Regions from separate parts of the Streptomyces sp. 11x1 genome, predicted to be linked through region 2. Evidence: riboswitches for the same ligand, from Rfam matches in the RefSeq annotation. Region 2 holds a riboswitch; each other region holds the start of a gene.
What was found. Region 2 has a riboswitch for cyclic di-AMP ahead of P8T65_RS24475 (M23 family metallopeptidase). Riboswitches for the same ligand answer to the same signal wherever they lie in the genome.
Positions count from the first base shown of each region.

Region 1: another riboswitch for cyclic di-AMP. It lies ahead of P8T65_RS17205 (NlpC/P60 family protein); the one in region 2 lies ahead of P8T65_RS24475 (M23 family metallopeptidase).
Region 3: another riboswitch for cyclic di-AMP. It lies ahead of P8T65_RS06500 (M23 family metallopeptidase); the one in region 2 lies ahead of P8T65_RS24475 (M23 family metallopeptidase).
Region 4: another riboswitch for cyclic di-AMP. It lies ahead of P8T65_RS27855 (transglycosylase family protein); the one in region 2 lies ahead of P8T65_RS24475 (M23 family metallopeptidase).

Region 1 is NZ_CP122458.1:3,975,896-3,982,857, forward strand. Features, by position in the region: gene P8T65_RS17195 (M23 family metallopeptidase) at 1-561, shown strand, start outside; gene pcrA (DNA helicase PcrA) at 658-3,174, opposite strand; cyclic di-AMP (ydaO/yuaA leader) riboswitch at 3,416-3,588, shown strand; gene P8T65_RS17205 (NlpC/P60 family protein) at 3,597-4,808, shown strand; partial or broken gene P8T65_RS17210 (transposase) at 5,141-5,731, shown strand; gene P8T65_RS17215 (hypothetical protein) at 6,090-6,446, shown strand; gene P8T65_RS17225 (RacP protein) at 6,752-6,962, opposite strand, start outside.
Region 2 is NZ_CP122458.1:5,577,894-5,584,855, reverse strand. Features, by position in the region: gene P8T65_RS24490 (aldo/keto reductase) at 114-1,058, opposite strand; gene P8T65_RS24485 (hypothetical protein) at 1,064-1,219, shown strand; gene P8T65_RS24480 (cysteine hydrolase) at 1,229-1,792, opposite strand; gene P8T65_RS24475 (M23 family metallopeptidase) at 1,944-3,005, opposite strand; cyclic di-AMP (ydaO/yuaA leader) riboswitch at 3,016-3,178, opposite strand; gene P8T65_RS24470 (PP2C family protein-serine/threonine phosphatase) at 3,465-4,568, opposite strand; gene ribA (GTP cyclohydrolase II) at 4,931-5,590, opposite strand; gene P8T65_RS24460 (MarR family transcriptional regulator) at 5,804-6,346, opposite strand; gene P8T65_RS24455 (dihydrofolate reductase family protein) at 6,395-6,962, shown strand, end outside.
Region 3 is NZ_CP122458.1:1,445,593-1,452,554, forward strand. Features, by position in the region: gene P8T65_RS06495 (SGNH/GDSL hydrolase family protein) at 1-504, opposite strand, end outside; gene P8T65_RS06500 (M23 family metallopeptidase) at 790-1,803, opposite strand; cyclic di-AMP (ydaO/yuaA leader) riboswitch at 1,808-1,966, opposite strand; gene P8T65_RS06505 (alpha-galactosidase) at 2,269-4,344, opposite strand; gene P8T65_RS06510 (tyrosine-protein phosphatase) at 4,601-5,398, shown strand; gene P8T65_RS06515 (DUF6126 family protein) at 5,416-5,538, opposite strand; gene P8T65_RS06520 (XRE family transcriptional regulator) at 5,535-6,167, opposite strand; gene P8T65_RS06525 (aspartate aminotransferase family protein) at 6,261-6,962, opposite strand, start outside.
Region 4 is NZ_CP122458.1:6,328,274-6,335,235, reverse strand. Features, by position in the region: gene P8T65_RS27875 (Ppx/GppA phosphatase family protein) at 255-1,196, opposite strand; gene P8T65_RS27870 (DUF501 domain-containing protein) at 1,193-1,744, opposite strand; gene P8T65_RS27865 (septum formation initiator family protein) at 1,803-2,285, opposite strand; gene eno (phosphopyruvate hydratase) at 2,397-3,683, opposite strand; gene P8T65_RS27855 (transglycosylase family protein) at 4,108-4,791, opposite strand; cyclic di-AMP (ydaO/yuaA leader) riboswitch at 4,796-4,994, opposite strand; gene P8T65_RS27850 (transglycosylase family protein) at 5,177-6,202, opposite strand; gene P8T65_RS27845 (cytochrome P450) at 6,408-6,962, opposite strand, start outside.

The DNA of each region.
Region 1 (6,962 bases), 1.6 Mb from region 2:
GCCAACAACCAGCTCGACACCCAGCTGGAGAGCCTCTCCGCCGAGGCCGACGACTTCGCCGACCGGGCCAGCCGGACGCAGGAGCGCATCGACCTCAAGGCCCAGCAGGTGCTGGAGCAGAAGAAGGCCGCCGCGGAGGCGGCCCGCAAGGAGCGCCTGCGGCCGAAGTTCGCGCTCCCCGTCGCCGAGCGCGGACTCAGCGCGTACTACGGGCAGTCCGGCGTCAACTGGATGTCCCTGCACACCGGCATAGACTTCCCCGTCTCGTACGGCACCCCGGTGATGGCCGCGACCGACGGCACCGTGCGCACCCAGTGGAACAGCGCCTACGGCAACATGGTCATCGTGACCGCCAAGGACGGCACCGAGACCTGGTACTGCCACCTCTCCACGTACAAGGTCGCCTCCGGTACGACCGTCAAGGCCGGCGACACCATCGCCTACTCGGGCAACTCGGGCAACTCGACCGGGCCGCATCTGCACTTCGAGGTCCACCCGGCGGGCGGCTCCGCCATCGACCCGCTGTCGTGGCTGCGCAGCCACGGGCTGGACCCGACGTAACAGTCAGCCGGCACCCGCCTGGCGCGCACGGACAAGACGAAAGGGCCCCTGCTGAGCAGGGGCCCTTCTCGTTGAGCACGGCGCGGGGCGCGTCCGCTACAGCTTCTCCACCGGCGCGTACCGCAGCAGCAGCCGCTTCGGCTTGGTGTCGCCGAAGTCGATCGTCGCCTCCGCGTTCGCTCCCGAGCCCCCGACGCCGACGACCGTGCCGAGGCCGAACTGGTCGTGCGTGACACGGTCGCCCACGGCGAGGGAGACCACCGGCTTCTCGTCGCCGCGGCGGGTCGCGAAGCCGGACGCGCCACGGGCCGAGGAACGGGAGCGGGAGGACGACAGCGACGCCGCGATACCGGCGGCCGGACCCGAGGACACCGGCGCGGAGGCACCCGTGCGCTTCCACTCCAGATGAGTGGCCGGGATCTCCTCCAGGAACCGGGACGGCGGGTTGTACGAGGGCTGTCCCCAGGCGCTGCGCAGCGTCGACCGGGTGAGGTAGAGCCGTTCACGTGCGCGGGTGATGCCGACGTACGCGAGGCGGCGCTCCTCCTCCAGTTCCTTGGTCTGGCCGAGGGCGCGCATGTGCGGGAAGACGCCGTCCTCCATGCCGGTGAGGAAGACCACCGGGAACTCCAGGCCCTTGGCGGTGTGGAGGGTCATGAGCGTGATGACGCCCGAGCCGTCCTCCTCCTCGTCGGGGATCTGGTCGGAGTCGGCGACCAGCGCCACCCGCTCCAGGAAGTCGGCGAGCCCGGCGGAGGTCGTCCCCGCCGCACCGCCCTCGGTCTCGCCCTCCGCGGCACCGGCCTCCTGCTCGAACTCCAGGGCGACCGCGGCGAGTTCCTGGAGGTTCTCGATCCGGGTCTCGTCCTGCGGGTCGGTGGATGCCTGCAACTCGGCCAGATAGCCCGTGCGTTCGAGGACGGCTTCCAGGACGGTCGCCGGTCCGGCGCCGGACTCGACGACGGTCCGCAGGTCCTCCATCAGCGTGTTGAACCGCTTGACCGCGTTGGTCGACCGGGCCGCCATGCCGTACGCCTCGTCCACACGCTTCAGGGCCTGCGGGAAGCTGATCTTCTCGCGCTGGGAGAGGGCGTCGATCATCGCCTCGGCACGGTCGCCGATGCCGCGCTTGGGCACGTTGAGGATACGGCGCAGGGGGACGGAGTCCTCGGGGTTGGCGAGGACACGCAGATACGCGAGGACGTCCCGGACCTCCTTGCGCTCGTAGAAACGCACCCCGCCGACGACCTTGTAGGGCAGGCCGACGCGGATGAACACCTCCTCGAAGACACGGGACTGGGCGTTCGTCCGGTAGAAGACGGCGACGTCGCCGGCCTTCGCCTCGCCCGCGTCCGTCAGTCGGTCTATCTCGTCGGCGACGAACTGGGCCTCGTCGTGCTCGGTGTCGGCGACATAGCCGGTGATCTGCGCACCGGCGCCCGCATTGGTCCACAGGTTCTTCGGGCGGCGGGACTCGTTGCGCTCGATGACCGCGTTGGCCGCGGAGAGGATCGTCTGCGTGGAGCGGTAGTTCTGCTCCAGCAGGATCGTCGTCGCGTCCGGGTAGTCCTCCTCGAACTGGAGGATGTTGCGGATGGTCGCGCCGCGGAAGGCGTAGATCGACTGGTCCGCGTCACCCACGACGCAGAGCTCCGCCGGCGGCACGTCCCACTCGGCCGGTGGCACGTCCACCGGGTGCTCGGAGGTGCCGACCAGCTCTCTGACCAGGGCGTACTGGGCATGGTTGGTGTCCTGGTACTCATCGACGAGGACATGACGGAAGCGACGCCGGTAGTGCTCGGCGACGTCCGGGAAGGCGCGCAGCAGATTGACCGTCGTCATGATCAGGTCGTCGAAGTCGAGCGCGTTCGCCTCGCGGAGGCGCGACTGGTAGAGCGCGTAGGCCTGGGCGAGGGTCTTCTCGAAGCCGTCGGCGGCCTGGGCGGCGAAGTCCTCCTCGTCGATCAGCTCGTTCTTCAGGTTCGAGATCTTGGCACTGAAGGACTTCGGCGGGAAGCGCTTCGGGTCGAGGTCCAGATCACGGCAGACGAGCGCCATCAGCCGCTTGCTGTCGGCGGCGTCGTAGATCGAGAAGGAGGACGTGAAACCGAGCTTCTTCGACTCGCGCCGCAGGATCCGGACGCACGCGCTGTGGAAGGTCATGACCCACATCGCGTGCGCGCGCGGGCCGACGAGCTGCTCGACGCGCTCCTTCATCTCACCGGCGGCCTTGTTGGTGAAGGTGATCGCGAGGATCTGGCCCGGGTGGACATGCCGCTCGCCGAGCAGATGGGCGATGCGGTGGGTGAGCACACGGGTCTTGCCGGAACCCGCGCCGGCGACGATGAGCAGAGGGGAGCCGGCGTGCACCACGGCCGCGCGCTGGTTCTCGTTCAGCCCGTCCAGGAGGGCCGCCGCGTCGAGGGCCGGGCGGGGGGCACCGCCGCGGTAGTACTCGTCCCGGTCCGGTGGCACGTCGAACTTCCCGCCGAACAGATCGTCCGGAAGCGGCTCCGGTACATGATCGTCCTCGGGCGGCGGCGGGGGCTCCTCCGCGTGGCCGCGGGGGGCCTGGAGGTCCGCCAGGAAGCTGTCGTCAAAGAGGCTGCTCATCGCTCTCCGAGTCTAGGCGCCCCCACTGACAGCGGGGGGCCGCCCCGGGAAGTCCACACCCACCACTCACCGCGCTCACCTCACGACGGTGAGCGATCGAGCCTACCGCCTGTCGCGCGCAAGAGGCTAAGGTCACGAAAACGTATCGGGCATATCGAACATCAACCTTCACACGGGACCCACGAGTTGGCTAACTTCTTCTCTTGGGTCGTACGACACAACCGGCGAACGTCGCCGGGCCGCACGGCCCCCGCCGAGTCCGGTACGCCTCTCGCGGCGCCGGAGCCGGGGACCCACCGACCTCTGGGGTGAATCGACCCGACCGCCGCTCGCGGCAAGGGCCGCAGGGCAAACCTTCCGAAGCTTGCGCCCGAACCCGACAGCTAACTCGGTAGGCGGACTACGGAAGGAGACGCCGCACCATGGCGCCGCACCGCAAGCCGCGTCCGACCGGCCGGACGCGCGCGGGCATACGCACCCCCGCTCTCGCCACGGCCGCCCTCACCTCCGTGGCCCTGCTCTCCCAGACGGCCACCGCCGCACCCTCCGACGACGACAGGCCGAGCCTGGAGGACGTCGAGAAGAAGGTCGACGACCTCTACCGCCAGGCCGGGTCGGCGACCGAGAACTACAACGCGGCCAAGGAGAGGACGACCAAGCAGAAGAAGAAGGTCGACACCCTCCTCGACGACGTCGCCAAGCGCACGGAGAAGCTCAACGAGGCACGGGAGGAACTGGGATCGTTCGCCGCGGCCCAGTACCGCAACGGCGCGTCCGCCCCCGACCAGGCCTCGCTGCTCCTCGCGGACAACCCGCAGGACTACTTCGACCAGAACCAGCTGATGGACCGGATGACGGACCGTCAGAAGCAGGCCGTCGACGCGTACGTCACCGAGCAGGCCGACGCGGCGGAGCAGCGCCGGACCGCGAGCGACAGCCTCGAGAAGCTCACCGAGTCGCAGAACGCCCTCAAGACCAGCAAGGCCAAGGTCCAGGCGAAGCTCGCCGAGGCCCGCGAACTGCTCTCCACCCTCACCGCCGCGGAGAAGGCCCGGCTCGCCGCGATCGAACAGCGCGAGCAGGAGGAGGCCGACCGCAAGGCGGAGGAACTCGCGCGTCGGCAGGCGGCGCAGCAGGCGAGCCAGGAGTCCCCGAGCACCCAGGAGGCCCAGGGGACCCAGGAGACCCAGGAGACCCAGGGAGGGACCGCCGCCGACACGGAGACGTCTCCCGGCACCAGCGGGACCACCGCTCCCGTCGAGGACTCCACCTACGCCACGAAGGCCACCAAGGCCCTGGCATTCGCCCGCGCGCAGATCGGCAAGCCGTACGTCTGGGGCGCCACCGGCCCCGGCTCCTACGACTGCTCCGGCCTCACCCAGGCCGCCTGGAAGGCCGCCGGCGTCGACCTCCCGCGCACCACCTACGACCAGGTCGAGGCGGGCACCACCGTCCCCCTCGCCGACGCCAGGCCGGGGGACCTCGTCTTCTTCTACGACAACATCGGCCACGTCGGCATCTACATCGGCAACGGCATGATGATCCACGCCCCCAAGCCAGGCACGTACGTCCGCGAGGAGTCGATCTTCTACGACGGCGAGTCCTCGATCCACAGCGTGGTGCGGCCCGCGTGACCGGGTGTACGGCCGCTTTAGATCTGTCGGATTCTCAGCGATCTGTCGTCAACTTGTCGCCTACGACAGGTCGCTGAGAATCGCTCCGTAGAGTGACTCTTGGCCACTCACAGCATTCTTGCGCTCCCCTGGCGCATGGGACGGCGCGGTCCATGGGCAGCTTCGGCCGGGATCACCTTCTGTGTCCCTTCGGTTACGTATATCGGGGGTGGCAGTGTCGTACGTCTCGGGTCGAGAGCCAACGGCTGAGGCCAGAGCTGTAAAGGTCCGCTACCGCCAGGCGGGGGTCTGTACGGTGAGTGGTGTAACTCCCGAGCTGGAAGCGACAGTTGATGACTGACGTGACGAGTGACACCGAGGCCGGGAAGGCCGCTGTGAGCGGGACGGGCGCCGTGGATGACGGGCTGGTCGCCGAGTTGGTTGCCCGGGCTCAGGCCGGTGGCGTGAAGCTCACCGGGGAGGGCGGCCTCCTGCAGCAGTTGACCAAGCGGGTGCTGGAGTCCGCGCTGGAGGGCGAGCTCACCGATCATCTGGAGCACGAGCCCGGTGAGCGGGCCGAGGGCGGTCGGGACAACTACCGCAACGGGCACCGCTCCAAGACGGTGATCACCGAGTCGGGGCCGGTCGAGATCGCGGTGCCGCGGGACAGGGCCGGATCGTTCGAACCGCAGCTGGTCAGGAAGCGTCAGCGACGTATGGGCGGCGTGGACGAGATGGTTCTGTCGCTGTCGGCGAAAGGGCTCACGCACGGGGAGATCTCCGCGCATCTCGCCGAGGTGTACGGCGCGGAAATCTCCAAGTCCACGATCTCCACGATCACCGACAGTGTGATGGCCGGCATGACGGAATGGCAGAACCGTCCGCTGGACAGCGTCTACCCGGTCGTCTTCATCGACTGTGTGAACGTGAAGGTCAGGTCAGGAGGTCTGGACGCCGGGACTGCAGAGGTTTCTGCGCAGGCATCTGCCGTCCTTCCTGTTCGTCGCCCGCGGCACCGGATTCCTCGGCCAGCCCGCCGGAGGCCTGGTCTCCTTCTCCAGGACGCCGTTGCGGTCGGTCGGATACGTCTCGTTCCGCGGCACGCGTCCGCAGACCGGCGGCCTGTTGTTCCGCTGCGCGCTGGCATTGGGCAGCAGCGTTCAAGGCGTGCTGACCTTCGAGGTCTCCGGACGCCGTACGGTGGTGGGCAACGTGCATCTGACCGCGAACAGGGACGGGGACTGGTCGGCGGGCAACCGCCACGAAGCCCTCCAGTCAACGCAGTTGAGGAGGGTCCACCAGGTGTTGCGGGCGGCCCGCGGCGGTGACACGGAGCTGATGATCGCCAGCGGCGACTTCAACCTCCCCAGCGGTTCCGCTCTGTACGAGGCGGTCGTGGACGCAGGCGCGTGGCGGGACCCGTTCGCCGCGGCGGACCTGCCCACTTTCCACGCCGAACTGCTGCCCGCCGGTGCCGCGGCCTACCGGGTCGACTACCTGCTCGTCCATGGTGACCCCGATCGCTACACCGTCACCAGGACCGAACTCCTCTTCACCGAACCGGTTGCGATGCCGTTGGGCGGCATGGCGTACCTCTCAGACCACGTAGCGCAGACGGCCACGATCGCCGTCCCCCAGACCTGGACGAGCAAGCCCTGAGTCGGTCAACCCAGTGCCTGGTCCGCCTCCGCTGGACTGTCGGAAGCCGCTGTGACCGGGCCGGTACCGCAGGTTGGGCGGCAGGCCAGCCGCTGCCTGTGCCAGGTAGTACGGGGTGACGTCGCGTCGATCCACGGGGCGCGCCTTGCGGCGGGTGAGGCGGCGGGTCATGAGGGTGATGGCCGCCCAGGTGATGAGGGATCTGCTCATCACGGGGAGGCGTTCGTGGTCGCGGCAGTGGCGGCGGGGGCGCTGGGGCCGGCCCCGGCTCCTGATCTGGCGGTGAGCGCCCCGCCCCGGAGGTGTCAGCGCGGTGGCCGGGCGGCCATCGCGAGGTTCGACTCGATCGCCTTCATCTGGTTGCTGAGGTAGCCGGCCCACGTGCTCTTTGGGAACAAGGCCAGGTACGGGCCGATCGTGCCCGTGATCATCCGGCGGAACTGGGTCAGCTTCCCACTGAGCCAGGCCCGCTCCCGCTCCTCCAGCTCCTCCTCACTCGCGCAGAAGTAATAGCCC
Region 2 (6,962 bases):
CCGCCTACGACCCGCTTCCTCCTCCCCCGCCAAGGCCCCAAGTCACTTCCGGGCAGCCCATCGCGCCGCCCGTTGGCGTACCTGGACTGTGAGGACTACCAGGAGTACCAGGACTACGCCGAAGCCTCCGTCAGGTGGTTCAGTTCTTCGGGGGTGAGGGTGTGGTCCGCTACGGCCAGGAGGGCGGGGAGTTGGTCCAGGGAGCGGGCGGAGGCGATGGGGGCCGTGACGGTCGGCTGGGCGGCCAGCCAGGCCAGGGCCACCGTGGCGTGGGCTGCGCCTCGGGACGTGGCGATGTCGTCCAGGGCTGCGAGGACGCGCGGGCCGGCCGGGGTGTCGAGATAGGCGCCGGCGCCTGCCGCCCGGGGGCTGTCGACCGTCGCGCCGGGGCGGTACTTGCCCGTGAGGAAGCCCATGGCGAGGGCGAAGTACGGGACGGCGGAGAGGCCTGAGTCGACGGCGACGGACTGGAGGGCGCCCTCGTAGGTGTCCCGGGAGACCAGGTTGTAGTGGGGCTGCAGCGCCACGTAGCGCGCCAGGCCCTCGGCGGCCGAGAAGTCCAGGGAGGCCTTCAGTCGATCGGGGGTGATGTTGGACGCGGCTATCGCGCGGACCTTGCCGGCCTTCACCAGGTCGTCGAGGGCGGTGATGATCTCCTCGACGGGGACCTCGGGCTGGTCGAAGTGGGTGTAGTAGAGGTCGATGTGGTCCGTGCCGAGGCGGGCCAGGGACGCGTCGGCGGCGGCCTTGATGTTGGCCGCCGTCAGGCCCTGGTACTCGGGGTGCTGGCTCACCTTGGTCGCGATGACCACGTTGTCACGGTTGCCGCGACTCTTGACCCACTTGCCGATGATCCGCTCGGACTCACCGCCCTCGTTGCCCTCGACCCAGGCCGAGTAGGAGTCGGCGGTGTCGACGAAGTTGCCGCCCGCGGCCGCGTACGCGTCGAGGACGGCGAAGGACCGCGCCTCGTCCGCGGTCCAGCCGAAGACGTTGCCACCGAGGGCGAGCGGGAAGACCTCGATGTCGGATGCGCCCAGCTTGCGAAGAGAAGTCATGTCCGATGTCAACGAGCGGACCGGACGCCCACATTCCCATCGAGATCGACGCCGACGCCGCGCAGGGCAGGGCAGGGCAGGGCGGGGCGGGGCGGGACGACGTGTACGAGGCCCTGTCGTCACATTCCCGTCGTCACCCGAAGGGCGGCCCCGGAATGTGACGACAGGGCCTAGCGCGATGCGATGGCCGTGAGCCAGTCCTCGACCGTCAGGACTTCGGCCCACTGCGGGAACAGTTTCTCGGTGAGCATCGTGTGGACCTCGGGATCGGTGTCGAGGCAGCCGTCCGCCAGAACGGTGACGCCGAAGTCCAGGTCGATGGCGCGCCACAGGGTGGACAGCACCACGGCGCTGGTGGCGATGCCGGTGAGGACGAGGCTGTCGATGTCGCGCGCCCTGAGCACCAGGTCGAGGTCGCTGCCCGAGAACGCGCTCCCCCTTCTCTTGGTGACCACGACCTCGCCCGGACGGGGCACGACCTCGTCATGGATCTGGGTGCCGGGCTCGCCCTCGGTGAACAGGCCGGCCCGCACCACGTTCGCCATCGCCTTGTTGCGCGGGCTGATCTCCGGCGCGCCCGGCCGTAACCCCATCACGACGTAGATCACGGGGATCTCGGCGGCCCGGGCTCCGTCGATCGCCCTGCGCAGGCGCGGCAGATATCCGGACCCGTCGTCCGCGATGGCCACGACGTCGCGTTGGACGTCCATCACGAGAAGTGCGCTCTTCGCCATGTCTGCCGGCCCTTCTGTCTACAGGGGAGTTCTCCGGGGAGCCGAGAGGGCCGGGGTCCGGGGAGGTCCAGGGCGTCGCAGGGGACAAGACGAACGCCGCGTAGGCCCAGGGGCGTACGCGGCGTCGTTGCTTCGGGTGTGATGCCGGCCGTTACGGGTTGAGGCCCTTGCTGCGGAGCCAGGCCGCCGGGTCGATGCCGGTGGTGGAGCCACCGGGGTGGACCTCCATGTGGAGGTGGGCGCCCGTGACGTTGCCGGTGGCGCCGACGCGGCCGATGACGTCGCCGGTGGCGACCTTCTGGCCGACGCTCACGCCGATGGAGGACTGGTGGGCGTACCAGATCTCGGTGCCGTCATCGAGGGTGAGGACGGTCTTGTAGCCGTAGGAGCCCTCGTAGCCGGCCTGCGTGATGGTGCCGCTGCCTACGGCCTTGATCAGGGTGCCGGTGGGGGCCGCGAAGTCGAGGCCGGTGTGGTAGCCGGAGGACCAGTACGGGCCGGCCTGACCGAAGCTGGAGGTGAGGGTGTACGAGGAGGTGGGAAGCGTGAACTGCTTGGCCAGGGCGGCGAGACGCTCGGCTTCCTTCTTCGCCGCGGCCTCCTCCTCCGCCTTCTTCTTGGCGGCGGCCTCCTTGGCCTCGGCTTCCTTCTTCTCCTTGGCGGCCTGCTCGGCGGCCTGCTCCGCGGCGGCGGTCTGCGCGGCCTCGGCGGCGGCCTTGTCGAAGGCGTCCTGCTGGGACTCGGCCTGCGCCATGATGCGGGCGCGCAGCGCCTCACCGGCGTCCGCGGTGCCCTGCTCGGTGTCGGCGGCGATCAGCCCCGCGTTGCTGAGGGGGGAGGTGGAACCCTGGGGCTCCGGCTCGTCGGCCTCGTCCTCGAAGACCGAGCCGACGTTCGGCAGGTCGGGTATCGATATGGAGACGGGGGCCTTGCCGGACTGTGCGCTCGCCATCCCGGCACCGCTGACGGCGGCTATGACACCGACGCCGAGGACCGTGGAGCTGCGGGCGAGACCGTTACGGGCGAGTACGCCGCTCTTCTTGGCCACGCGGTGCCGACCGCGAACGGGGCGAAGGGAATCCTCGCTGGGGTTCCACTCCTGCCAGGGGCCCTCGTTGTCGCTGTTGTAGCTGCCGTAGCCGAACGTCTGGCTCTCGCCGTCACGTTGGGCCGGCACGAACGGGGCTTCGGTCGCGGACCGGTTCGACGCCACGTGGGCGTACTCCTTCCTTCCTTCTCGCCTACCGGGTTAGCTGACGGGTTCGGAGCAGGAAGGTCTCCTACGCGCGTAAACCGGTCGTGCGTAATGCCACGGCGGTTTCCGTGCGATTCACCCCAGGGTTGGTGGTTCCCCGGTTCCCTTGCGGGATTCGGCGCGTGAGCACGGAGCCGTCTCTTGTGACGGCTGGGACGACCGCGCTGCGTTATCGAACGTTAATAGACGCGAGCACTCCATTCCAAGCTGTTCTGAATGATCGTTCCGTTTTTCGCGCGGGACTTTACGGGTCATGAGGGTCTGAAAACGGGCGAGTTGACCTTTACTCGCGAGTAACAGTTGACCTGACGTGGCGTCAGTTTTTATACGGAGAACGGCGGGGCGGACACGCTCGGTGACATCTCCACCTCGCGGACGTGGGACGGCCACACTTCACGAACGCCCGACGGCCATACTTCACGGGCGGCGGACGGCCAAGAGGGCCATGTCGTCCGTCGTGCGGTCGCCCGTGTGCCGCCGCACCTCCTCCGCGAGCGTCGTCAGCAGGGCGCCCGGGGCGGTGAACCCACGGCCCGAGAGGCGCACGGCCGGGTCGTAGAAGACACCGTGCGCGTCGCGCGCCTCGGACAGGCCGTCGGTGTAGAAGAGCAGCGTGGCGCCGGACGGGAACCGGGTCTCCTCCGCGCGGTCGGGCCAGGTGCCCAGGTCGTCCATGCCGAGCGGCAGCGCGGGCTGCGGGGCGTCCAGGGTGCACAACGTGCCGTCGGCATGCAGCAGCAGGGGCGAGGGGTGGCCCCGGTTGACGATCCGGGCGCGGCCCGCGCCGTGCGGGAACTCCGCGAGCACGGCCGTCACGAACCCCTCGTACTCCACCGCCCCGTCACTCCGCGCCGCCTCCCGCCGCGTCCCCTCCCGGGCCAGCGCCCGTTCCAGCCGCTGGGCCACCGCTTCGAGCGTCGCCTCCTGCTCGGCCGCCTCCCGGAACGCCCCGATCAGCACCGCCACCGCCGACACCGCTCCCAGCCCCTTGCCGCGTACGTCGCCGACGATGAGCCGTACGCCGTGGGGCGAGTCCTGCACCGCGTACAGATCGCCGCCGATCGACGCCCCGGCCTGCGCGGCCTCGTACCGCGCGGCGATCTCCAGCCCGCCGATCCGCTCCTGCGGCACCGGGAGCACGGCCCGCTGCGCCGCCTCGGCGATCTCCCGGGCGGTGGCGAGCCGGGCGTCGCTGCGGCGGACGAGGCGGTTGATCAGTACGGCCAGTACGGCGGCGGTGGCCACCGTGGCGATCTCGGTGATCGCGTCCTCATGGCCTGCGTCGTCGTAGTAGAGGCGGACGCCGGTGATGCCGACCCCCGACGCGGCGCCGATGACCACCGTGCCGAGCAACGAGAAGAGCGGGGCCGCCACCAGGGGCGCGGCGATGAAGAAGGGGACCGCGGTGAACTCGCGCGGGGTGAAGTGGTCGTAGAAGAGTCCGACGGCGATCAGCAGCACGGGAAGGACGCAGGCGAGCCTGCGGGCGTACGAGAACCGCCGCCCACCCGGCTCCCGCATGACCTCCGTACCCTCTCGCTGCCCCACGGATACAGGGTTTCCGGGGGTGGGCGGTGGGGCGAGCCGACGGGGCCGAGTGGGCTAGGCCCTGTCGTCACATTCCCGTCGTCGCCCGAAGGGCGGCCTGGCGGCGTCGTGGGGGTACCTCCCGGTCGAGCACAGCCGAGACCGGGGGAGCGTGCTCTCGGCGTGCCGGGCACCGACTCGCGTACCGGGCGTACTCGGGTCGGTGCCCGGTGCGTCGAGAGCGCGAGCATGGCGTCGCGGGGCAGGCGGGAATGTGACGACAGGGCCTAGCGGAGAGACGGGGGGAGGGACGCGGAGGGCGGACGGGTTGAGGCCATCGGGAAGCCGGGCGGGGCTCAGCCCGTCGAGAGGCCGGTCAGTCCCGTCGCGCCCGTCAGCTCGTGGAGGGGGAGGGTGTGCTGGGTCTGGAGGACCTTGGCGCGCAGGTAGCGGACGTTGTGGGCGGTGGTGAAGACGCCCGTGGGCACGCGGTCGCGCACGGCCACGCCGAGGCCGCGCAGCTGCTGCGCCTTGTCGGGGTTGTTGGAGAGCAGGTCCAGCTCGTCGATACCGAGGGCGCCCAGCATCTGGGCCGCCGCCGTGTAGTCACGGGCGTCCTCCGGCAGCCCGAGCGCCGCGTTCGCCTCGTAGGTGTCGAGGCCCTGGTCCTGGAGGGCGTATGCGTCCAGCTTGTTGTAGAGGCCGATGCCCCGGCCCTCCTGGCGGAGGTAGAGGAGGACGCCGCCGCGGTCGGCGATCCGCTCCACCGCCTCGCGCAGCTGCGGACCGCAGTCGCAGCGGGCCGAGCCGAACACGTCACCGGTCAGGCACTCGGAGTGCAGCCGGACCAGCGGGGCCGTGCCGGGGGCGGGGTCGCCGAGGACGATCGCCAGGTGCTCCCGGCCGTCGACGAGGTCGTGGAAGGTGACCAGTTCGGCGTCGACGCCGTAGCCGTCGTGGAAGCGCAACGGTACCCGGACGCGGGCACGCGGGGTGGCAGCGGGAAAGTCGGGCATGCGGGTTCTCCGGTCCTGGTGCGGGCGTCACTGTGCTTCAGTTTTGAAGCACAGCGCTCGCAGCGACTCTAACCCGTGCTTCAAATTTCAAGCAACAGGATTGGGGATACGTCACATTCCCGTCACGCGAGGCCCAGCTCGGCCGTCACACGCGAGGCCCTGCCCGACCGGGACACGCGATCCCCTCGGCCGTCACCCGCCATCGCTCGGCCGTCACACGCGATTGCCCTCGTCCTGCTGGCCCGACGGGCAGGCGCGGCGGCGCCAGGGGAGGTCGTCCGAGCCGGGGGCCGTCCGGGGATCCCCGCCCTGGATCGCCGTCGCGATGGCCGCGCAGATCTCCTCGAACTGGCCGATCTGCTCGGGGCTGAGATGGTCGAAGACGGCACGCCGCACGGTCTCGACATGGCCCGGCGCCGTGCGCTCCAGCAGGGTCATGCCCTCGTCGGTGAGCACGGCGACACTGCCGCGCTTGTCCCGCGGACAGTCCTCGCGCCGCACCACGCCGTCCTTCTCCAGCCTGGTCACGACGTACGTCAGCCGGCTGCGCGTGATCTTCAGCCGCTCGGCGAGCTCGGTCATCCGCATCCGGCGCTCCGGCGCCTCGGAGAGGGCGGCCAGCACCGAGTAGTAGAGGTGCGGCAGGCCGGCCTCCTGCTGGAGCTGCCGATCGAGCGCGTCCTCCAGGAGGGAACTCGCGGCGACGTAGGCGCGCCAGGCACGCTGTTCGTCGGGGGTGAGCCAGCGGGTCGTCATACGTACAGTGTAGTTATTGTTTAAAACTTGAACCAAGGGAGCGCGTCCATGCCCCAGCCCTACGTCCTGTTGTCCGCCGCCGTCTCCCTCGACGGCTTCCTGGACGACACCGGACCCGAGCGGCTGCTGCTCTCCGGCCCGGCCGACTTCGACCGGGTCGACGAGGTGCGCGCGGCCAGCGACGCCATCCTGATCGGGGCCGGCACCCTGCGCACCGACAACCCCCGGCTGCTGGTCAACTCCCCCGAGCGACGCGCGGCCCGGATCGCCGCGGGGCTCCCCGAGTACCCGTTGAAGGTCACGGTCAGCGCCTCCGGCGAACTCGATCCGGCGGCCCAGTTCTGGCACACCGGCGGCGAGAAGGCCGTGTACACGACCGACAAGGGCGCGGCACGGCTGCACGGGCTGGGCCTGCCGACGGGGCCGAACGGCGTGGCCGTGGTCTCCGTCGGCCTCGAGCTGGAGTGGACGGCCGTCCTCGACCACCTCGGAGACGTACGCGGTGTGCGCCGCCTCATGGTGGAGGGCGGCGGCCGGGTCCACACCCAGCTCCTGCAGCAGGGGCTCGCGGACGAGGTGCAGCTGGCCGTCGCACCGCTCTTCGTGGGGGAGGCGG
Region 3 (6,962 bases), 4.1 Mb from region 2:
GTCCCAGGCCCGCCGGTCCTGCACCGTCTTCAGCGACCACAGGTCCAGCACGGGGCACCCGTACCGGTCGGCGATGGCCCGGACATGCAGGTTGTACGTGGCGATCTTGCCCCGCAGATGCTTCAGCACCGGCACGTCACGGGTGTCGAACCCGGTCGTCACCATGACCGTGCCGACGGCCGAGGTGAGCCTGACGACCGCCCGCTCGAACCGCTCCGCGACCTCGTCGGGATCGGTGCCCGGCCGGATGATGTCGTTGCCGCCCGCGCAGAAGGAGATCAGATCGGGGGCGAGCTCCAGCGCCCTCGGCACCTGGTCCTCCACGATCTGGTCGAGGAGCTTCCCCCGCACGGCCAGGTTGGTGTAGTCGAAGTCGCCCTCGGGCAACCGGTCCGCGAGAAGCACCGCGAACCGGTCGGCCCAGCCGACGAACCGCCCGTCGGGCCCGGGATCGCCGACGCCCTCGGTGAAGCTGTCCCCCAGCGCCACGTACGACCCGATCATTGCTTTGCTGCCCTTCGAATCGTCTGTCACATCGGGCCATGATTCACCTTCGGATGTGACCTACGCGACCGTAACAAGGGCTTGACGGACGGTGAGATAGACCACGTGTCAAGTGTCGATCAACCCGGAATACCCGGGCCCCGTCAGTGGAGCCCCCCATACCCGGAAGCCCTCGAACCGGAAGTGGCCCCAGTGGTCCGGCCCGCGCCCGCGGCCCTTCCCGGGAACGCCGAAGGCCGGACCCCGGTCATGGGGTCCGGCCTTCGGCGGGTGCGGCGGCGTGGATCAGATGCCGACGCCCTTCGAGCGGAGGTACGCCAGCGGGTCGATGTCCGAGCCGTAGTTCGGGCTGGTGCGCATCTCGAAGTGGAGGTGCGGTCCGGTGACGTTGCCGGTCGCGCCCGAGAGGCCGATCTGCTGGCCGCCGCTCACGGACTGGCCGGCGGAGACGGAGATCGAGGACAGGTGGGCGTACTGGGCGTAGTAGCCGTCGGCGAGCTTGATGACGACCTGGTTGCCGTACGCGCCGCCCCAGCCGGCCGAGACGACGGTGCCCGCGCCCACGGCCTTCAGGCTGGTCCCGGTCGGGGCCACGAAGTCGACGCCCGTGTGGTAGCCACTGGACCACATGCTGCCGGCGGCCTTGTACGCGGTACCGACGGTCGCGCTCAGGATGGGCCGGCTGAAGCCGGAGGCGTTGGACGACGACTGGCCGCTGCCCGTGGAGGTCGACGCCCGGGTGTCCTTCGACTCCTGCTTCGCCGCACCCGAGGACTTCGAGGACTTCGATGTCTGGGAGGACTCGGCGGGCTTCGAGGACTGCGACAGCTGCGGCTTGGAGGACGAGCGCGACGTCTCGCTCGACGCGGCCCGCTCACCGATGGTGAGCTTGAGCCCCGGGTGGATGAGCGAGGGGTCGGAGCCGACCGCCTCACGGTTGTCCGAGTACAGCTGCTTCCAGCCTCCCTCGACGTCCTGCTCGTCCGCGATCTTCGCGAGGTAGTCGCCGACCTTGACCGAGTAGGTCTTGGGAGCCGCCTTCTTGGTGGTGGTTCTCTCCGCCTGCGCGGCCTTCTCGGCCTGCTCGATCCGTGCGCCCGCCTCGGCCGCGGCCTTCTCGGCGGCGATCGTGGTCGCCTTCTCGGAGACACCGGAGACGGTGGCGCTCGGGGTCGCGGCGTGGACGCCTGCGGCTCCGATCAACGGCAGCGCGAGCGCCGCGCCACCGGTCCCGGCGGCGGCGATCGAGCGGGTGAAGCGCTGGGACTTCGGACGGCGGTGCTTACCCTTCGCGGGCATGGCGAATTCCTCTCCGGCGCCTGCGAGGTGAGCTGTCGGGTGCGGACTGGAGATGTCCGGCCGTGCTTGCGCACGGCTTTACCCCTAGCCGTTCCGGAGACCGGAACAGGCGGTGATTCCTGTGGGTCCCCCGCTCCTGCCGTGGATCGGGTCGGTACGCGGCTCCGGTCGGCGGCAGGATTGGGCGTCCGTCCGGATTGACGCCGAACGTAAGCGACTTGTGCCCACAGAGACAACCATTGGGACTTCCTGTGCCTCTTCCTCCCTGATCCTTACTTCAATTCGCCATCACGCTCCGTCAATGACCGGTCTAGCGCGTATTCCAACCTCCCTGGAAATCAGCGCGAATTACGTGGACATGTCGGCAACGGAACGTCACGAATATGACGCTGCTCACGCACCTACGGCCCAGTAAGCTTTATTCCAGGGCTTGTTGGAATTACAGCTTCATTTCGGGCAGATCGCTCAAGTGCGACGTAGGCGGATAACCTTCGCATCGAAGTCGCCGCGCAACCCCGTCGGCAATCCATGGTGCGCCAGCACGGCACCTCGGTACGTTTCGCCCGTTTCGCGGCACTCGTACGTCGCCCCCGGATCCAGCCCGCGCAGCCGGAGCGGGGCGAGCGACTCTCCGTAGTGCTGGGCCTGGAGCAGCGCGAGGACGACCACCTCGTCACCGTGGACGTACTCCACGGCGCTCAGTCCTCCCGTCGGCGGCCGCAGCCGGTACAGGTCGCCCCGCTGCACGACCGGCCGGATCTCCTTGTACAGCTCCACCCACTCCCGGGCCTCGACCAGCTCCCCCTCGCTCCACTCGGTGAGGTCGCCGCCCACGCCGAGCACACCCGCCATCGCACTGACGAACCGGAACCGCAGCGAGCTGGCGCGCCCGTTGAGCTGGTTGTTCGGGCTGTCGGTGACCCACGCGGCCATGCTCCGGGCGGGATGGATCTGGCTGAAGCCGTGCTGGATGGCGAGCCGGTCGAGCGGGTCGGTGTTGTCGGAGGTCCACACCTGGTCCGTCCGCGCCAGGACCCCGAGGTCGATCCGGCCGCCGCCACCCGAGCACGACTCGAACGCGACCCCCGGGTGGGCGGCCCGCAGCCGGTCCAGCAGGGCGTAGAAGGCGTGCACGTGCTCCACCCACAGCTTCTGCGGATAGGGCTCGCCGGGCCAGCCGGCATCGGTGAAGCAGCGGTTGAAGTCCCATTTCACATAGTCGATCGGGGCGCTGGACAGGAGGGTGTCGAGCCGTTCCCAGAGGTATTCCTGGACGTCCTCGCGCGCGAGATTAAGTACGAGCTGATTGCGCAGCTCCGTCCGCTTTCGCCCCGGTTGGAACTGCGCCCACTCGGGGTGCGCCCGGTACAGCTCACTGTCCGGGTTGACCATTTCCGGCTCGACCCAGATGCCGAACTGCATCCCGAGGGCGTGCACCTGCTCGGCGAGCGGCTTGAGTCCCTTCGGGAAGCGGTCCGGATTGGGGGTCCAGTCGCCGAGGCCGGCCCGGTCGCTGGTCCGCGCCCCGAACCAGCCGTCGTCCACGACGAACAGCTCGACCCCGATCGCGGCGGCCCGCCGTGCGAGCGCCCCCTGCTGTTCCTCGGAGATGTCGAACTCCGTGGCCTCCCAGGAATTGAAGAGCACAGGCCGATCCCGGTCCGCGTCCGGGATGACATACGCCCGCTGGTACGCGTGCCAGGCGCGGCTCGCCCCGCCGAAGCCGCCGTCGCTCCACAGGCCGGCGAAGACGGGCGTGGTGAACGTCCCGCCCGTCTCCAGCAGCAGAAGTCCGGACTCGTCGTAGCCGGCGCCGCCGGTGATCTGCACACGGGCGTCCGGGAGTTGGGCCACCGCGATCCGCCAGGAACCCGACCAGCCCAGGGCGCAGCCGTAGACCTCGCCGCGCTCCTCGATGGCGTCGGTGTCGAGGGCGACCCAGGGCAGGTGCTGATGACCGGTGTGTCCGCGCCGGCTGCCGAGGACCTTCTCGCCGTAGGTGAGGTCGGCGCGCACGAGCCGGGACTCGGCCGCCCACCGCCCGTGCAGCTGGGAGAGACGCCAGGTGTCCTCCTCACGCCGGGGCAGCGTCCAGGTCGCCGAGTCGGCCCGCAGCAGCTCCGCCGCCGGGCCCTCGTTGACGAGGGTCACCCAGCGCTCGACCACGTCGTCGCGCATCCGGTAGTGCAGGGTGATCCGGAGTCCGTCGTCGGTGAAGCGCAGCCGCAGCTCGTCGCCGTCGGTCTCGTACTCCTGGAAGGTCCACTCGGTGCCGCGTCGCTTCTCCGTGCGCACGGAGAGCGCGGGGCGGGTGAAGCGAGGTCCGCCCTCGACCGGGTACTCCTCGTGTCCGTCGACCGGGGCCTCGAAGGGCCGGTACGGCAGCCGCTGCCGTGCGGCCAGCTCCTCTGCGTCCGCGAGGGAGATCCGGGGACCCCAGTGCAGGTGCAGCAGCTCGTCGTTCTCGGTGAGCCGCAGGGCATAGCTGCTCCCGGGTCCGCTGAGAAGCCAGGTCCGGCCGTCAGTTCCGATGTCCAACATCAAGCCCTCACAGATTCGAACAGGTGCGATCGGGTTCCGACATCATCGCAGGTCGCCGCGGGCGCTCGACGGCGCCTGTGGACAACCGCCGAGACGCCGGCACAGCGGCCTGTGGACAACTGCTCGGGGCTCGGGCGCCCGGCTGTGGACAACTCATTGGTGTACGCACCCATGTCGTATCGTCGAGTGCGCGCCTCGATGCCGAGTGCGCGGCCGTCGGCGGCCCGCGCGGACGGCCGGATGGGAGGGAGCCCCAGTGACGCAGCAGATCCCGTCGACCGAGCCCGAGCTGACCGGAGTGCGCAATTTCCGCGATGTGGGCGGCCTGCCGACCGTGGACGGCCGTCGGGTGCGTCACGGGGTGCTGTTCCGCAGCGGCCACCTGGCGCACGCCACCGACGAGGACGCCGCGTTCCTGGCCTCCCTGGGCCTGCACACCGTCTTCGACTTCCGTAACGCGGCCGATCAGAAGCTGGAGGGCCCGGATGTCGAGCTGCCCGGCGTCCTCAATGTGAACCTGCCGCTGAGCGACCCGGCGGACGGCGCCGAGTTCTGGAAGATGGTCCGCGACGGCGACTTGGACCAGCTGCGGGACCTGTTGGACGACGGCAGGGCGGCCGGCCGGATGATCGCCTCCTACCGGCGGATCATCAAGGACCGCACGGCCGAGCACTCCCGAGTGCTGCACGCACTGGCCGAGGACAGCGTGCCCGCGCTGATGCACTGCGCGGCGGGCAAGGACCGCGCGGGCCTCTCCGTCGCCATCACACTGCTCGCCCTCGGTGTGGAACGCGAGGCCATCGTCGCCGACTACCTGGAGTCGAACGCCAAGCACCGCCGCTACAAGGTGCACCGCAGCAGCACCGCGGCCAGCGCCTACTCCCCGGAGGTCATGGAGCTGCTGAGCCCGCTCTTCGACGCCCGCGCCGAGTACCTCCAGACGGCCTTCGACACCGTCGAGGAGACCTGGGGGGACGTGGACACGTATCTGGAGCAGGGCCTGAGAGTCACCCCGGAGACCCGGGAGCGGCTGCGCGAGCGCCTGCTCGACTAGGCCCTTCTGATGAGCCGTTACTGGTTGGCGCCCACCTCGAACAGCAGATAGATGAAGGCCGCGAAGACATGGCCGACCGCGATGTAGATGATGAGCCGCACCCACAGGGCGCGGGGGAACTTCTCTTCCAGGTCGCTCATGGCGTCTCTCCGGAGATGGTCGGCCCGAGGCACAACGCGGCGTTCGGGCTCTGCAGCAGGGTGTGGACGAACAGGAGGTCGGCGCCGTCGTGGTCGGCGGCGGCGATGCGGTGCGGGGTCAGCGAGTCGAAGTGCGCGCTGTCCCCCGGCTCCAGCAGTTGCGCGGTGTCCCCGAGGCGCAGCCGCAGCCGCCCCTTGAGGACGTACAGCCACTCCTCGCCGGGATGCACCCGCACGATGTCGCCCTGCGAGCCGTGCGGCACATGGACGCGCAGCGCCTGCATCCCGCGCCCGGACGCGCCCGCCTGCCAGTACGTCCAGCCGCCGGCCCGGGTGGGCTCCATGTCGGACGCCCGTACCACGGCGTCCCGTTCGGCGACGGTCTCGCCGAGCAGTTCGGAGACGGTCGTACCGTAGACGCGGGCCAGCGCGAGCAGCATCGGCAGCGAGGGCTGGCGCTGTCCGGTCTCCAGCCGGGAGAGGTGGGCGGGTGACAGCCCGGCGGCGCGGGCGGCGGCCTCCAGGGTGAGGGCGGCCCGGCGGCGCAGGCCCCGCAGCTGCGGGGCGACGGCGGGCAGTTCCGTGTCGACCGGGGGCTCGGGAGGGTGCGTACCCTCGGAGGGGCTCATGCCCTCCATTCAGCCGCACCTTTGCCTCAGCGGCAAATTTCTTGCCTCAGAGGCAAACCCCGGCGGGACCGCACCCCCGACCGCCCCCGCGGTTCAGCGGTTGGCGACCGCCTGCTTCACCAGTGTCCTGCCGAAGTCCCACATCAGTCCGCCCCCGTTGTGCGCGTCGTCCATCACCTCCGTGAAGGCCGCGACGAACCGGTCCACCTCCCGTTCCCCGATGATCAGCGGTGGGATCAGCTTGATCACCTCCAGGTGGTCGCCCGAGACCTGGGTGAGGATGCGGTGCCGTCGCAGCAGCGGTACGACGACCATCTGGGCGAAGAGTCCCTTGCGGGCCGCCTGGAGCATGGTCCAGCGGCCGCGCAGCTTGAGCGAGCTGGGCCTGCCGAACTCGATGCCGATCATCAGACCACGACCGCGTACGTCGCTGAGCAGCTCGTACTTGTCGACCAGGGCCGTGAGCCTGCTCTTCAGCAGTTCCCCGGTGGTTCGGGCGTGCGCCACGATCCGCTCGTTCTCCATGACCGAGAGGACGGCGAGCCCGGCGGCCATGGCCTGGGCGTTGGAGCCGAAGCTCGCGGAGTGGACGAGGACCCGGTCCATCGACGAGTAGACCTTCTTGAAGATCCAGTCCTTGCCGAGGGTCGCGCCGACGGGGACATAGCCGCCGGAGAGCGCCTTGGCCACACAGACCAGGTCCGGTTCGACGCCGTCCTCGTGCTGGTAGGCGTAGAAGTCCCCGGTGCGGCCGAGCCCGGTCTGCACCTCGTCGACGATCAGCAGGGCCTTGTG
Region 4 (6,962 bases), 750 kb from region 2:
GTTGACCCCTTGGAGCCCCGGAACGCTCTGCGGAGCCTCAAAACATCGCTCAACAGGGGCGATTCTCTTGTGAAGAACTTCACGAACTTTGTCGGCGCCGGGTCGACGAGAGATACCGGAGCACCCCTCGGACGCGCTCATACGTTATCCGAACAGCTCAAGCGAGGGCTACCGGCGAGTAGTAAACACTTGCTCACAAGTGCCCGCGGGCCGTCGGGAGGACCCCGGCGGCCACACCCGGACCACGCCACGCGCTACGCCACGGACCAGGCGATTCCGTCCAGAATGTCGTGTTCGCTCACCACGACCTCCGTCGCCCCGATCCGCTCCATGATCGACAGCAGCACGAGTGCGCCCGCCGCGATCACGTCCACCCGCCCGGGATGCATCGACGGGACCGCCTCCCGCTCGGCGTGCGTGGACCGCAGCAGCCACTCGGTGATCTCGCGGACCCGGTCGTGGGCGATCCGCGAGTGGTGGATGGCCGCCGAGTCGTACGCCGGCAGGTCCTGGGCGATCGCGGACAGGGTGGTGACCGACCCCGCCAGCCCGACCAGGGTGTGTGCCTCGCGCAGCGGCACGTCCCGCTCGGCGAGGTCGAGGGCCGCCTCGATGTCGGCGCGGATCGCGGCGATCTGCTCCGGCCCCGGAGGGTCGACGACCACCCCGTCCCGGACGAGGTGCCGCTCGGTCAGCCGTACGCAGCCGATGTCCACCGAGCGGGCGCCGCGCACCCGCCCGTCGCCGACGACGAACTCGGTGGAGCCGCCGCCGATGTCCACCACCAGGTACGGCGTGGTGAGGTCGGTGCGGCCCGTCAGCTCCTTGGTGGCGCCGGTGAAGGAGAACTCGGCCTCCCGGTCGCCGGAGATCACCTCGGGCTCGACGCCGAGGATGTCGAAGACCCCGCGCACGAAGTCCTCCCGGTTCTCGGCGTCCCGGGAGGCGGAGGTGGCCACGAAACGGATCCGCTCGGCGCCCAGCTCCTTGATGACGGCCGCGTACTCACGACAGGCCGCGAAGGTCCGCTCCAGCGCCTCGGGGGCCAGCCTGCCCGTACGGTCCACGCCCTGGCCCAGCCGCACGATGATCATCCGCCGGTCCAGCTCGACGAGCTCACCGGTGGCCGGGTCGGCGTCGGCGACGAGGAGCCGGATGGAGTTCGTACCGCAGTCGACGGCGGCGACCCGGGTCACTGGTCCTCCTCCTGCTCGGTCTTCTCGGGCGCCGACGCCGGCACGACGCACGGGCCCTTGGCCCACCACTCCGGCAGCATCGCGATCGCCTCGTCGCCCAGCGGGTTGACGCCGGGACCGGCGGCCAGCGAGTGGCCGACGAGGACGTGCAGGCACTTCACCCGGTCCGGCATGCCGCCCGCGCTGGGGAAGCCCTCCAGGACCTCGATCTCGTCACGGCGGGCGATGTAGTCCTCGTGCGCGGCCCGGTAGGCGGCGGCCAGCTCCGGGTCGGTCCCCAGCCGCTCCGTCATCTCCTTCATCACGCCGTTCGCCTCCAGCGTGCCGATCGCGGAGGCCGCGCGCGGACACGTCAGGTAGTACGTCGTGGGGAAGGGCGTCCCGTCCGGCAGGCGCGGCGCCGTCTCGACGACGTCCGGCTGTCCGCAGGGGCAGCGGTGCGCGATGGCGCGCAGCCCGCGCGGCGGGCGCCCGAGCTGCTGCTGGAAGGCCTCGACGTCGGCGTCGGTCGGCTCGGTGCGCGGGGTGGGCGGCGGAGGGGTCTGCATAACCTGCTACTCAAGTCCTCGGTGTGGCTCATCGGTTGACGGTCACGAAGGTGGCCGTTCAGCTGTCGGCGGCGTCGGCCTTGTCGACCCCGTCCCAGACATTGGTGTACCAGGGACGGTCGGCCGCCCCCTGGGTCGTACGGGACTGCTTCGCCGCGTCCGGGTCGATCATCGTGTAACCGGTCTCGCCCGGCATCACATAGTGCAGCCGCTCGCGGATGCGCTGCTCGGCGTACGCGTCGTCCTGCCAGCGCGCCTTGAGGTCGCGCAACTCCTCGACCCGCTCGCGCGCCTCCTCCCGCTCCCGCTGCATGTCGGCGATCTCGGCGCTCTGGGAGACGTACTGCCTCATGGGATAGGCGAGCGCCACGATCATCGAGCAGAGGACCAGGGCGAGCAGCGCGGCCCGGCCGGTCAGCCGGGAGCGGCGGACCTGGCGCTTGGCCTGGGAGCGGTAGACCCGGGCGGCCGTCTGCTCACCGAGCACCTTCAGCCGGGTCGCGGTGGAGAAACGGTCCCGGTCCCGGTCCTTCACGGCCATGTCCCGCTTCCCCTTCCGCTTCTGCCTTCTCCCGCGCGCACGCGCGTACGTCCCCGCACACGGTACGGGACCGGTACGGGGACGTACGTACGACGCTTCCTACTGTTGCCGTCAGCCCTTGAAACGGGGGAAGGCGCTGCGGCCGGCGTACACCGCGGCGTCGTCGAGGATCTCCTCGATGCGCAGCAGCTGGTTGTACTTGGCGACGCGGTCCGAGCGGGCCGGGGCGCCGGTCTTGATCTGGCCGCAGTTCACGGCGACGGCGAGGTCGGCGATGGTGACGTCCTCGGTCTCGCCGGAGCGGTGGGACATCATGCACTTGAAGCCGTTGCGCTGGGCCAGCTCGACGGCGTCCAGGGTCTCGGTCAGCGAACCGATCTGGTTGACCTTGACCAGCAGGGCGTTGGCGGAGCCCTCCTCGATACCGCGGGCGAGGCGCTCGGGGTTGGTGACGAAGAGGTCGTCGCCGACGATCTGGACCTTGTCGCCCAGCTTGTCGGTGATGGTCTTCCAGCCGGCCCAGTCGTCCTCGAACAGCGGGTCCTCGATGGAGACGAGCGGGTACGACGCGACGAGGTCGGCGTAGTACTCGGTCATCTCGGCGGCGGAGCGCTCCTTGCCCTCGAAGGTGTAGACGCCGTCCTTGTAGAACTCGGAGGCGGCGACGTCGAGCGCCAGGGCGATCTGCTCGCCGGGGGTGTAGCCGGCCTCCTTGATGGCCTCGAGGATGAGGTCCAGGGCGGCGCGGTTGGACTCCAGGTTCGGGGCGAAGCCGCCCTCGTCGCCGAGGCCGGTGGACAGGCCCTTGGTCTTCAGCACCTTCTTGAGGGTGTGGTAGACCTCGGCGCCCCAACGCAGGGCCTCGGAGAAGGACTCCGCGCCAATGGGGGCGATCATGAACTCCTGGATGTCCACGTTGGAGTCGGCGTGCGAGCCGCCGTTCAGGATGTTCATCATCGGAACGGGCAGCAGGTGCGCGTTCGGGCCGCCCAGGTAGCGGAAGAGCGGCAGGTCGCTGGCCTCGGAGGCGGCGTGGGCGACGGCGAGGGAGACGCCGAGGATGGCGTTGGCGCCGAGGGAGCCCTTGTTGTCGGTGGCGTCCAGGTCGAACATCGCCTGGTCGATCAGGCGCTGCTCGGTGGCGTCGTAGCCGACGAGCTCCGGGCCGATCTGCTCGATCACGGCGAGGACGGCCTTCTCGACGCCCTTGCCGAGGTAGCGGTTGGGGTCGCCGTCGCGGAGCTCGATGGCTTCGAAGGCACCGGTGGAGGCGCCGGACGGAACGGCGGCACGACCGGTGCTGCCGTCGTCGAGGCCGACCTCGACCTCGACGGTGGGGTTGCCTCGCGAGTCGAGGATTTCCCGGGCTACGACGACGTCGATGGACGGCACGAGCATCTCCTTCATGGGATGTGACGCGGAAGTGCGGGGCCCGCGGGCCTTGCGACTAGAGCCTAACCGCCCCGGGCGCGTCGGCAGCCGACCGACCGTCCCGTGGACAGACAGACGGTACCTATTGTTTCCGCCCGGAACAAAGGGGGGTGGGCGAGAAAGTGAACGGGAAGGGTCCGGAGGAGCCGCGCGCATGAAAAAACCCCGCCCCGGTGCGTACGGGGGAATGCGCACCGGAGCGGGGAGCCCGTGGGGACGGGGGGACGGCCCTCACGAGGTCTTCACTATGGAGGACACGGATGTGAGCGGGCTGTGGTTCAGCCGGGAAGCGGCCCGATTTCTCGGCCCGGCCGAACCCGCCCCGCCTGCCCGGCCGTAGGGGCGACCGTGGGGGCGGCAGGCGTGCGGTGGCCGTCGCCTACGCCGGGGGTCAGCTCAGGTGGAGCTGCTGGCCCGGGTAGATGAAGTCGGCATCGTCGATGATGTCCTTGTTCAGCTCGAAGAGCTTCTCCCAGCCACCCTTGACGTTCTTCTTCTCGGCGATGGCGCTGAGGGTGTCGCCGGTGACGACCTTGTACTCGCCGTCACCCTTCTTGACCTTCTTGCCGGTCGGGGTCTCGACGGTGGCGCGCTCGGAGGAACGGGAGGCGCGGGTGTCCTCGGTGCTCTTCTTGCTGCTCTCCTGGGTGCTCTTCTGCGAGGAACCGGAGTTCGAGGAGGCGGCGGCGCCGTCGTACGAGGCGCTGGACAGGCCCTTGCCGCAGACCGGCCAGGCACCCTTGCCCTGGCCCGCGAGGACCTTCTCGGCGATCGCGATCTGCTGGGCCTTGGTCGCCTGGTCGGCGGTGGAGGCGTACTGCGTACCGCCGTAGCCGGCCCAGGTGGAGGCCGCGAACTGCAGGCCGCCGTAGTAACCGTTGCCGGTGTTGATGGACCAGTTGCCGCCGGACTCGCACTGGGCGACGGCGTCCCACTCGGAGGCGGTGGCGGCGGAGGCGCTGCCGGCGGCCATCAGCGGGGCGGCGATGGCGGCGGCGCCGGTGACACCGGCGACGGCGACGGCACGAGCGGCCTTGGACGGACGGCGGTGCTTGCCCTTGCTGGAAAACAGCATGGAGAGATCCCCTCACCGACGCCTGCGAGGTGAGCTGTCGGGTTCGGGCCGGTTGAGTTGCCCGGCCGCGCCCGCTCGCCTCTCGGCTCACGTGGCACGGCTTCACCCCTAGCCGGTTCCGGACGTACGCCCCGAAGGGCCGCAACCACCGGACCCGGCACTTACCTTGGGTCCCCCGCTCCTGCCTACGGCGCTTGACGCGACGACTGTTCCTTGCGGCCGTTGGCAGGATTCGGCGTACCGACCGCAGGGGCCCGCTGTGGCGAGCGGTCACGACCGTAAACAGGTGATTGCCCGAATTTCAAAGACGATCAGGGGATCTGTGATTCATCTCCCACGGAGATCAAAACGGGCATTCAGGGGCGAACGGTGACCCGAACTCTCGCTACTTTTCGCCCGTTTCGGCACCGACTTCGAGGGTCTGACCGGGAAGGATGAGGTCCGGGTCAGTTCCGACCGTGCCCTCGTTCTCGGCGTACAGCCCGCGCCACCCGCCGGCCAGGTCCAGCGAGTCGGCGATCCGCGTCAGACTGTCGCCCGCACGGACCGTGTACGCGCCGTCCGCGGCCGCCCGCGCCGTGTCGCCGCCACGGGAGGCGTGACGGCCGGAGGGGGCGGGGTCGGCGGCACGGGAGCCCGCGGCCGCGTCCGTGGCGGCCTCCGCGTCGGCGGAGGCACTCTCGTCGGCGCTGGCGCCGCGGTGGCGGCCGGTGCCGGCCTCGCTCTCATCGGCCGAAGAGCTCTCACCCTGTGACGACTTGCCCGATTTTGCACCCTCGGAGTTCGCAGAGTCGTCCGTGCCGGCCTCGGCCCTGGCAGAACCGTCGGCGCCGCCGGAGGTCGAGCCGGCCGAGTCGGAGCCGTCGGCCTTCCCGGCCGAAGTGGACGAACCTGACGAATCCGAAGAATCCGAAGAATCGGATGAGTCGGATGAGTCGGATGAGTCGGATGAATCGGTGGAATTGGAAGACTCGGAGGAATCACCCGACTTCGCCGAGTCGTCCGCGACGCCCGTGTCCACGTCGGCCGAACCGGAGTCGCCGCCGAGGTTGTGCAGCAGACCGCACGTGGCCCAGACATCGACGCCCTGGTCGGCGAGCACCTTCTCGGCGACGGCTATCTGCTGCGAACGGCTGGCCTGGTCGGCGCTGGTCGCGTAGTCGAGGCCGCCGTACTTCTCCCAGTTCGCCTGAGTGAGCTGGAGGCCGCCGTAGCGCCCGTTCCCGGTGTCGGCGCTCCAGGAGCCACCACTCTCGCACTCCGCCACCTGATCCCAGGTGGTTCCGCTGGCCGCGCTCGCGCCGGTGGCGCCGAGCAGGGGGATCGCGATGGCCGAGCCGGTCACTCCGGCCGCGACGAGGAGGGCGGGCGCCTGACGGGGGCGACGGTGACGACCGTTCCCGGAGAGCATGCGGTTGCCTTTCACACGACAGCAGTGACCGGTGTGAAGGGTGTGATGACCCCTTCGCACTGACGTGTGAACGTAGCCGCAGTCGATCAGTTGTCACAAGTTAATGCAGCGCAGATCACGTGGAGATCACAGAGTTGAGCGAGTGTCACTTTTCGCCATGGAATGCGATAGGGCTACGGGCTGCCCGGGTACTACTACGTACCGTTCACGCGCCACCCACGAACCGCCCCTGCGGGGCGAATTGCACCGGAAGCGTGCGCAATCCCCGCATGATGAGCCCTCCTCGCCATCTCAAATCGGCTGAATCCACCGCGAGTCGAAGGTCGGGGAGACGGGTGAGGAGCGTCGCCAGCGCGGTCTGGCCTTCGAGGCGGGCGAGGGGGGCGCCGAGACAGTAGTGGATGCCGTGGCCGTAACCGAGGTGCTGGTTGTCACGGCGGGAGAGGTCGAGGGTGTCGGGGTCCTCGAAGCGGGCCGGGTCGCGGTCGGCGGCCGCGAGGACGACGAGGACGGGGTCGCCCGGGGCGATGTCCTGCCCGCCGACGGTGAGGGGGTGGGTCGCGAAGCGCCAGGTGGCGAGTTCCACGGGGCCGTCGTAGCGCAGGAGTTCCTCGACGCCGGTCTCGAGCAGCGCGGTCTCCCCCGCGGCGAGGGAGGTCTGGAGGCGGGAGCGCTGCTCGGGGTGGGTGAGCAGGGCGTAGGTGCCGTTGCCGATGAGGTTGACGGTCGTCTCGAAGCCGGCGAAGAGCAGGATGAACGC